DNA from 2 places in the Arthrobacter sp. 210 2 genome. Region 2 is predicted to be linked to the other one. Evidence: predicted binding sites of a transcription regulator. Region 2 holds the regulator's gene; the other holds the start of a gene.
The links. The regulator LexA, encoded in region 2, represses DNA repair genes until DNA is damaged. The targets are predictions, from matches to a motif close to TCGAACANNTGTTCGA.
Positions count from the first base shown of each region.

Region 1: AC5RWA_RS07865 (shikimate dehydrogenase) is a predicted target of LexA. The motif match lies at 1,803-1,818, and genes of this name have one in related genera.

Region 1 covers NZ_JBNHIE010000003.1:121,784-125,169, forward strand. The annotation lists gene AC5RWA_RS07860 (bifunctional sugar phosphate isomerase/epimerase/4-hydroxyphenylpyruvate dioxygenase family protein) at 1-839, opposite strand, end outside; gene AC5RWA_RS07865 (shikimate dehydrogenase) at 839-1,720, opposite strand; gene AC5RWA_RS07870 (IclR family transcriptional regulator) at 1,849-2,679, opposite strand; gene AC5RWA_RS07875 (MFS transporter) at 2,906-3,386, shown strand, end outside.
Region 2 covers NZ_JBNHIE010000006.1:245,085-248,470, reverse strand. The annotation lists gene AC5RWA_RS13675 (histidinol-phosphate transaminase) at 1-135, opposite strand, end outside; gene AC5RWA_RS13670 (LysM peptidoglycan-binding domain-containing protein) at 218-562, opposite strand; gene lexA (transcriptional repressor LexA) at 1,032-1,769, shown strand; gene AC5RWA_RS13660 (ATP-dependent DNA helicase) at 1,847-3,386, opposite strand, start outside.

The DNA.
Region 1 (3,386 bases), on a different contig from region 2:
CCTTCGGCTTCCGCCGCGGCGGCGAGCCATTTGGCGCTTTGTTCCTCCAGCCAGATCAGCGAGCGCATGGCGTCCACGGCGGTACGTTCGACATCGGACTGGCGGAAGACGTCGTTGAAGACCTCCAGGGAGACCGGGCCGGTGTAGCCGGCGCGGACCACGTGGCCCATGAATTTGGCGAGCTCGAACTGGCCCTCGCCCGGAAACACGCGGTAGTGGCGGCTCCAGGAGAGCACGTCCATGGTGAGTTTCGGGGCATCTGCCACCTGGACGAAGAAGATCTTGTCCGCGTTGATGTCCTCGATGGGCGCCGTGTCCCAGTCGCGGGACAGGATGTGGAAGGAGTCCAGGCAGGTCCCAAGGTTGGGATGGTCCACCATCTCTACCAGGCGGTAGGCGTGCTCGTAGTCGTTGACGTACTTGCCCCAGGCCAATGCTTCGTAGGCCACCTTGATACCGTGGTCGCCGGCCAGCCCGGCAAGCTGCGCCAACTGTGAGGCCCTGAGTCCGTCGTCGTCAATGGTTGCCGTGGCAACGTTGGAGCAGACCAGGATGGTGTCCATGCCAAGGCGGGACATCAGCCCGAATTTTGCCTCGGCCCGCCGGAGGTTGGCCTTGAGCAGGTCCGGGGTGACGCCGTCGAAATCGCGGAACGGCTGGTAGAGGTCAAGCCCCAGGCCCAGGTCCGCCGCCATCTTCCGGACGTCCTCGGGACCCAGGGTGGAGGTGACCAGGTCCTGCTCAAAGATCTCGATGCCGTCGAACCCGGCAATGGCGCAGGCCTGCATCTTTTCCTTCAGCGTGCCGGAGAGGCAGACGGTGGCGATTCCGGTGCGCATCAGGCTGCCACCTCCTCGGCGGCCACGAGTTCCAGGAAATGCGAGCGCATGCGTTCCGGATCCGGTTCCAGTCCGGTGAAGATGCGGAAGGCGTCGGCGGCCTGGCCTACTGCCATGCGGCCGCCGTCCAGGACGTCGCAGCCTTTGGCCCGGGCACCCCGGACCAGTTCGGTGTCGATGGGTCGGTAGACGATATCCGCCACCCAGTGTCGAAACTCGAGCAGGTCCAGGTCCAGCGGGAGCCCGGGGTGGGCGGCCATGCCCACGGGGGTGCAGTGGACCAGGCCGTCGGCAAGTGGCATCAGTTGCGGCAGCTCCGCCCTCGTGTGTGCCGTCACGATGGCGTCCGGGAAGAAACCGGCCAGTTCGGCGGCACGCTCGGCGGCGCGCTCAGGAGCCACGTCCACCAGGTCGAGTGCCTTGACGCCGGCGGAGAGCAGGGCGTAGGCGACAGCTGAACCGGCACCGCCGGCACCGAGCTGGACCACGCGGTCCAGCTTCGCGCCGGGCAGGCCGGAGGCGAGGGCGGCACCGAAGCCGGAGAAGTCAGTGTTGTGGCCGATGAAGCGGCCGTCCTCGATCACCACGGTGTTGACGGCGCCAAGTTTCAGGGCGTCCGGGGAGATGACATCCAGGTACTGCAGGACCAGCTGCTTGCAGGGGTGTGTGATGTTCAGTCCGTTGAAGCCGAGGGTGCGGGCGTTCTGGAGCAGCTGGCCGACGGATTCGCCCGGCAGGCCCAGTTCCAGAAGGTCAATGGGGCGGTAAAGGTAGCGCAGGCCCTGCACATCACCTTCGCGTTCGTGCATGTAGGGGGTGAGTGACGGCGTCACGCCATCGCCGACCAGTCCCACGAGGTAGGACTCAGTTCGATTACTCATCCGTGCAGCTCCTTTGGTAACGGCACCGGAAGCGGACGTCCGCGTGTGGCGGAAGGTGCGGTTCCGGTGTTGGAAATAACAGTACAACAGTTGTTCATCTATCGCACTAGCGTTCGTAATGCGAACAACTAGCGCTGCGGCAGCCGTGCGGCCAGCTCCGCGGCAGCGTCCTGCAGCAGCGGCACGTGCGCTTCCAGTGCCTCCAGGCTCAGGCGGAAGACCGGAACCGCAGTGGCCAGGGAGGCAAAGGCGTGGCCCTGGCCGTTCAGCAGGGGCACGGCAACGGCGCGCATGCCGGCCTCGTTCTCCTCGTCCATCACCGCGTAGCCCCGGCGGCGCGTGCGTTCAATCTCGTCGCGGAACAGCTGCCTGTCGGTGATGGATTTGTCGGTCAGTGCCTCGAGCGGCAGCTCCGCCAGCAGCCGCTCGCGCTCCGCATCCTCCGCGAAGGCCACCAAGGCCTTGCCCACCGCGGTGGTGGAGAGGGAGCCCAGGTGCCCGGGGTCGGAGGTGACGCGGAAGATCTGCGGGCCGTCCACCTTGTTGACGGTGAGGTGGTGGTTCCCGTCGCGGACGCTCAGAATGGTCGCCTCGCCCGTCTGCTCGGTCACGCGCCGCAGCACAGGCATGGCCGTGCCGGCAAAGCCGTGGTGGTTTGAAACCCGCTGGCCCAGCTGGAAGATCCGCAGCCCAAGATGGTAGCGGCGGCCATCGGGTTCATAATCCACGAACCCGTCCCGGGCCAGCGAGCCAAGGAGCCGGTAGGTGGTGCTGAAAGGCAGCTCCGCGCGGCGTGAGATCTCCGCCGCGCTGGCGCCCCGGGGCTCATCCCCCAGGAGGACCAGGAGGCTCAGCGCCTTGCCCACCATGTCAGTACGGTCGGCCTTTTTCGCTGCCGCCCCGGACTCGCCGGCTTCAGCGGGAACATCATCGGCCACTGTGGTTTGGTTCACACTCATAACTCGATGTTGCCACAATGTGAGAGCTATTTCTAGATCGTGATTATTTTCTTGACAGGTGACAGTCCTCACAGCCATCATTGCTGTATCGCACAAGCAGCTCTCACCATGCGGCTACTTGTCCCGGATCTACTGTTCGATCCAGCGCATAGCGCCCCCCGCCCGCACCCAGGCGGCTGCCGCCAAGTTTTAAATTCGCGACAATGTCGTCACACAAAGGAACTCCATGAGCCAGACACTTCCGTCCGCCGGAGCGGGCACCGCCACCCATGGCGGGACGCCCAAGAAGGCGGCCCTCGCCAGCTTCCTGGGCAGTGCCGTCGAATACTACGACTTCTTCATCTTCGGCTCCGCAGCCGCGCTGATCTTCCCCACCGTCTTCTTCCCGGACGCTGATGCCAACGCCGCCATCATGTCCTTTGCAACCTTTGGTTTCGCGTACGTGGCGCGCCCTGTGGGCGCCGTGATCCTGGGCCACTTCGGCGACCGGGTGGGCCGGCGGAAAGTCCTGATGTTCACCCTGCTGCTCATGGGTGCCTCCACGTTCCTCATCGGCTGCCTGCCCGACTTCAACACCGTGGGCTGGTGGGCTCCGGCACTGCTGGTGCTGGCGCGGCTCTGCCAGGGCCTTTCCGCCGCCGGCGAGCAGGCCGGCGCGTCCTCCATGACCCTTGAGCACGCCCCGGACAACCGCCGCTCCTTCTTCA
Region 2 (3,386 bases):
CGCGGGAACACCGTGGGTGTTTTCGTTGACGTTGAGAAGGATGGGGACATCCAGCTGGGGCGCCCCATAGGGGGTCAGCCCGCGGAGGTTGCTGCGGAGGGGAAGCCGATTCAGACGCTCAAGCTGGTCATTCACCTGAACAGTTTAGTGGCCGTTCCGGAGACCGGAAAATGTGACGGCCCCTGTTCGCGCTCAGCGTGCACGGACTTCTGCGGCTTCAGCGGGTGGGGACGTAGAGCTGCTGCCCGGGGAGAACTGCTCCGGCCGGCAGGTTGTTGAGCTGGACGATGTCCGCAATCACATCGCGGGCGTCCCGGTCAGGGGCAACGGTGCCCGCGATGGCCCACAGCGATTCGCCGGGCTGGACGGTCACCGTGACGGTGGGTGTCACCGACAGGTCCTCCGGCGCATCGGACGCCTTGGCCGGCGAGTTGAAGAACCCCGCCAGGGAAAGCAGCAGGGCAGCCAGCAGCACCAGCGGAATCCCGATCAGGACAACCTTGCCCCGGCGCGTCAGTCGCAACGGCGGCAGGGGTGCCGGCTTGCCCGGGAACTCCGGCATACCCGCCGGCCCCTGCGAGGACCGGGACCTGTTCCGTTGCGACAGAAGCTGGTGTGCGGACTGATGGGAATGAACGCGCGGACCCTTGGCCTGCGAAGCGGATATAGCTGACATGAACTGAGCCCTCCTGGACCGTACTGTGCTGCCCGACCTTGCTGCTTCTATGTCCCGCTCCGCTGCTGCACCGCCGGCACTCCGGCTGGTTCTTCGAAAAACGCACGCTGTATTCGAATGATGCAAGCCTCGAGTAGAACACATGTTCGAACTTTGCTTCTTCAGTTTTAGCACCTATCAACGAACAATGTCGAGACTCGCTAGAACAAATGTTTGAAAAAGCAATGTGGCTGGCCTAGTTTTGAAGGAAAGAACAACCACCCTTGAACTTGATCAGCAGGGTCTGACATTGAGGGAAGCTCACCCAGTCCGGCGCAGCGACAAGCCCGGTGGCAACCGAAAGGCATTGGCGAATATGGCAGCAGCAGCCACCGGGGGCAGGGCAGCCCCGCAGCCGAAGAAGACCGCCAAAGGGTTGACGCCCCGGCAGAAAAAAATCCTCGAAACCATCCAGCGCTCCGTCAATGACAACGGCTATCCGCCGTCCATGCGCGAGATCGGCGATACCGTAGGGCTCGCAAGCCTCTCAAGCGTGACGCACCAGCTCTCGCAGCTGGAGAAGCTGGGATATCTCCGCCGGGATCCGAAGCGGCCGCGCGCCATGGAGGTGCTGATGCCCCTCACGCTGGACGGCGGGGCGGCCAAGACGGCACACCAGCCTGCGGACGCTTCGGCGCCTGGCGCCGGCGCAACAGTCACCGCACTGCCCACGGCACTGGACACGGCAATGGTTCCCTTGGTTGGCCGCATTGCTGCCGGCGGCCCCATCCTGGCGGACCAGCTGGTGGAGGATGTCATGCCGCTGCCCCGCCAACTGGTGGGCCAGGGCGAGCTCTTTATGCTCAAGGTGGCTGGTGACTCCATGGTGGACGCAGCCATCTGCGACGGCGACTGGGTGGTGGTCCGCCGCCAGGCGGACGCCGCCAACGGCGACATCGTGGCCGCGCTCCTGGACGATGAAGCCACCGTCAAGACCTTCCGCCAGCGTGACGGCCACACATGGCTGCTCCCGCAGAACACGCAGTACGAACCCATTCTTGGCGACCACGCCACCATCATGGGGAAAGTGGTCTCGGTCCTGCGCTCACTCTAGGAATAACAGGGCCTGTTACAGCCACACTCTGTAAAAAGACGGCACCATTCCCGGATCCCGGGCATGGTGCCGTCTTTTCAGTTGGACTCCCCGGCCAGCCGCTCAAGGGCCGCCACCGCGGTCTTCCGGTCCGTGGTGGCCCAGAACGGCGGCAGGGCAGCCCGCAGGAAACCTGCATACCGTTCCGTGGCCAGCCGGGAATCCAGCACTGCCACCACTCCCTTGTCGCCGGTGGACCGGATCAGCCGGCCGGCACCCTGCGCCAGCCGAATGGCGGCGTGAGTTGCCGAGACCGACATAAAGCCGTTTCCGCCGGCCTGGGCCACCGCCCGGGAACGCGCTGTCATCAGGGGATCATCCGGCCGCGGGAACGGAATCCGGTCGATGACCACCAGCCGGCAGGACCCGCCCGGCACATCCACTCCCTGCCAGAGGGACATGGTGCCGAACAGGCAGGTGTCGGGCTCGTCGGCGAACTGTTTGACCAGTGCCGTCATGGTGGAGTCGCCCTGGCAGAGGACGGTCACGCCCAGCTTGGGCCGGAGGGCCTCGGCCGCTTCTTCAGCGGCGCGTCTGGAGGAGAAGAGGCAGAGCGCTCCGCCGCCCGACGCGCGGATGAGCGCCTCCAGCTCAGCCAGGGATTCAGGGGACGCACCCCGGCCAGGCTTGGGCAGGTGCCCGGCCACGTAGAGGATGCCCTGTTTCGGGTAGTCGAAGGGCGATCCCACGTCCACGCCGGTCCAGCTGGGAGCGCCCTCGCCCACCAGGCCCAGCCCGCCTGCGGCCGGTTCAAATGCGGAACCGATGGCAAGCGTGGCAGACGTCAGGACCACGGTGTGGCCGGCGAAAAGCCCCTCCCGCAACCGTCCGGCGACGGACAGCGGTGCGATGTTGATCAGGGCCGGCGCTGTTTCGTCCGCCTGTGAATAGCCCTGGGCGGGATCAAAGGAGCTGGCGCGGGAAATCCACACCACCTCGCGGTTCTCGCGGGCAGCGAGGAGCCGTTCGCAAAGTTCCAGGATGAGCATCAGACGGGACCGCGCAAGCTGCCTGCCGCCGTCGGCCGTGGTGCTGCTGTCCCCCTTGGAGTCGGACAGCGCCGCGCGGCAGGCCTCACGCAGCTGGTCGATGCAGTCCAGCTGTTCGTCATTCAGCCCGTTTGGAAGCAGCCCGTTGGGCACGCCCGCGAGGGCGAGCTCGAGGTTCGCGGCTGCGGCGTTGAGCGCATCCACCGTGATGGCCGTATGCTTCCGCGCCCCGGAAGCTGCCGCGTGGATCATGGCCACCGAAAGCTGGCCCGACACCGCACCCGTGACCCTGTCCTGGAGTTCATGGGCTTCATCCACCACCACGACGTCGTATTCCGGAAGGACCGCCAGGCCCTCGAAAGCGCTGACAGCCAGCATCGCGTGGTTGGTGACCACAACGTCGGCTTCCGCGGCGTCCTGCCGGGCAAGCTCGCTGAAGCATTCCGCAGCCATCGGGCACTTCTGGGCGCCCAGGCATTCCATCGACGTCACTGACACCTGTCGCCATGCCCGGTCCGTTACGCCGGGCAGGAGTTCGTCACGGTCGCCGGTTGTGGTCTTCTCTGCCCATTCACGAAGGCGCACCACT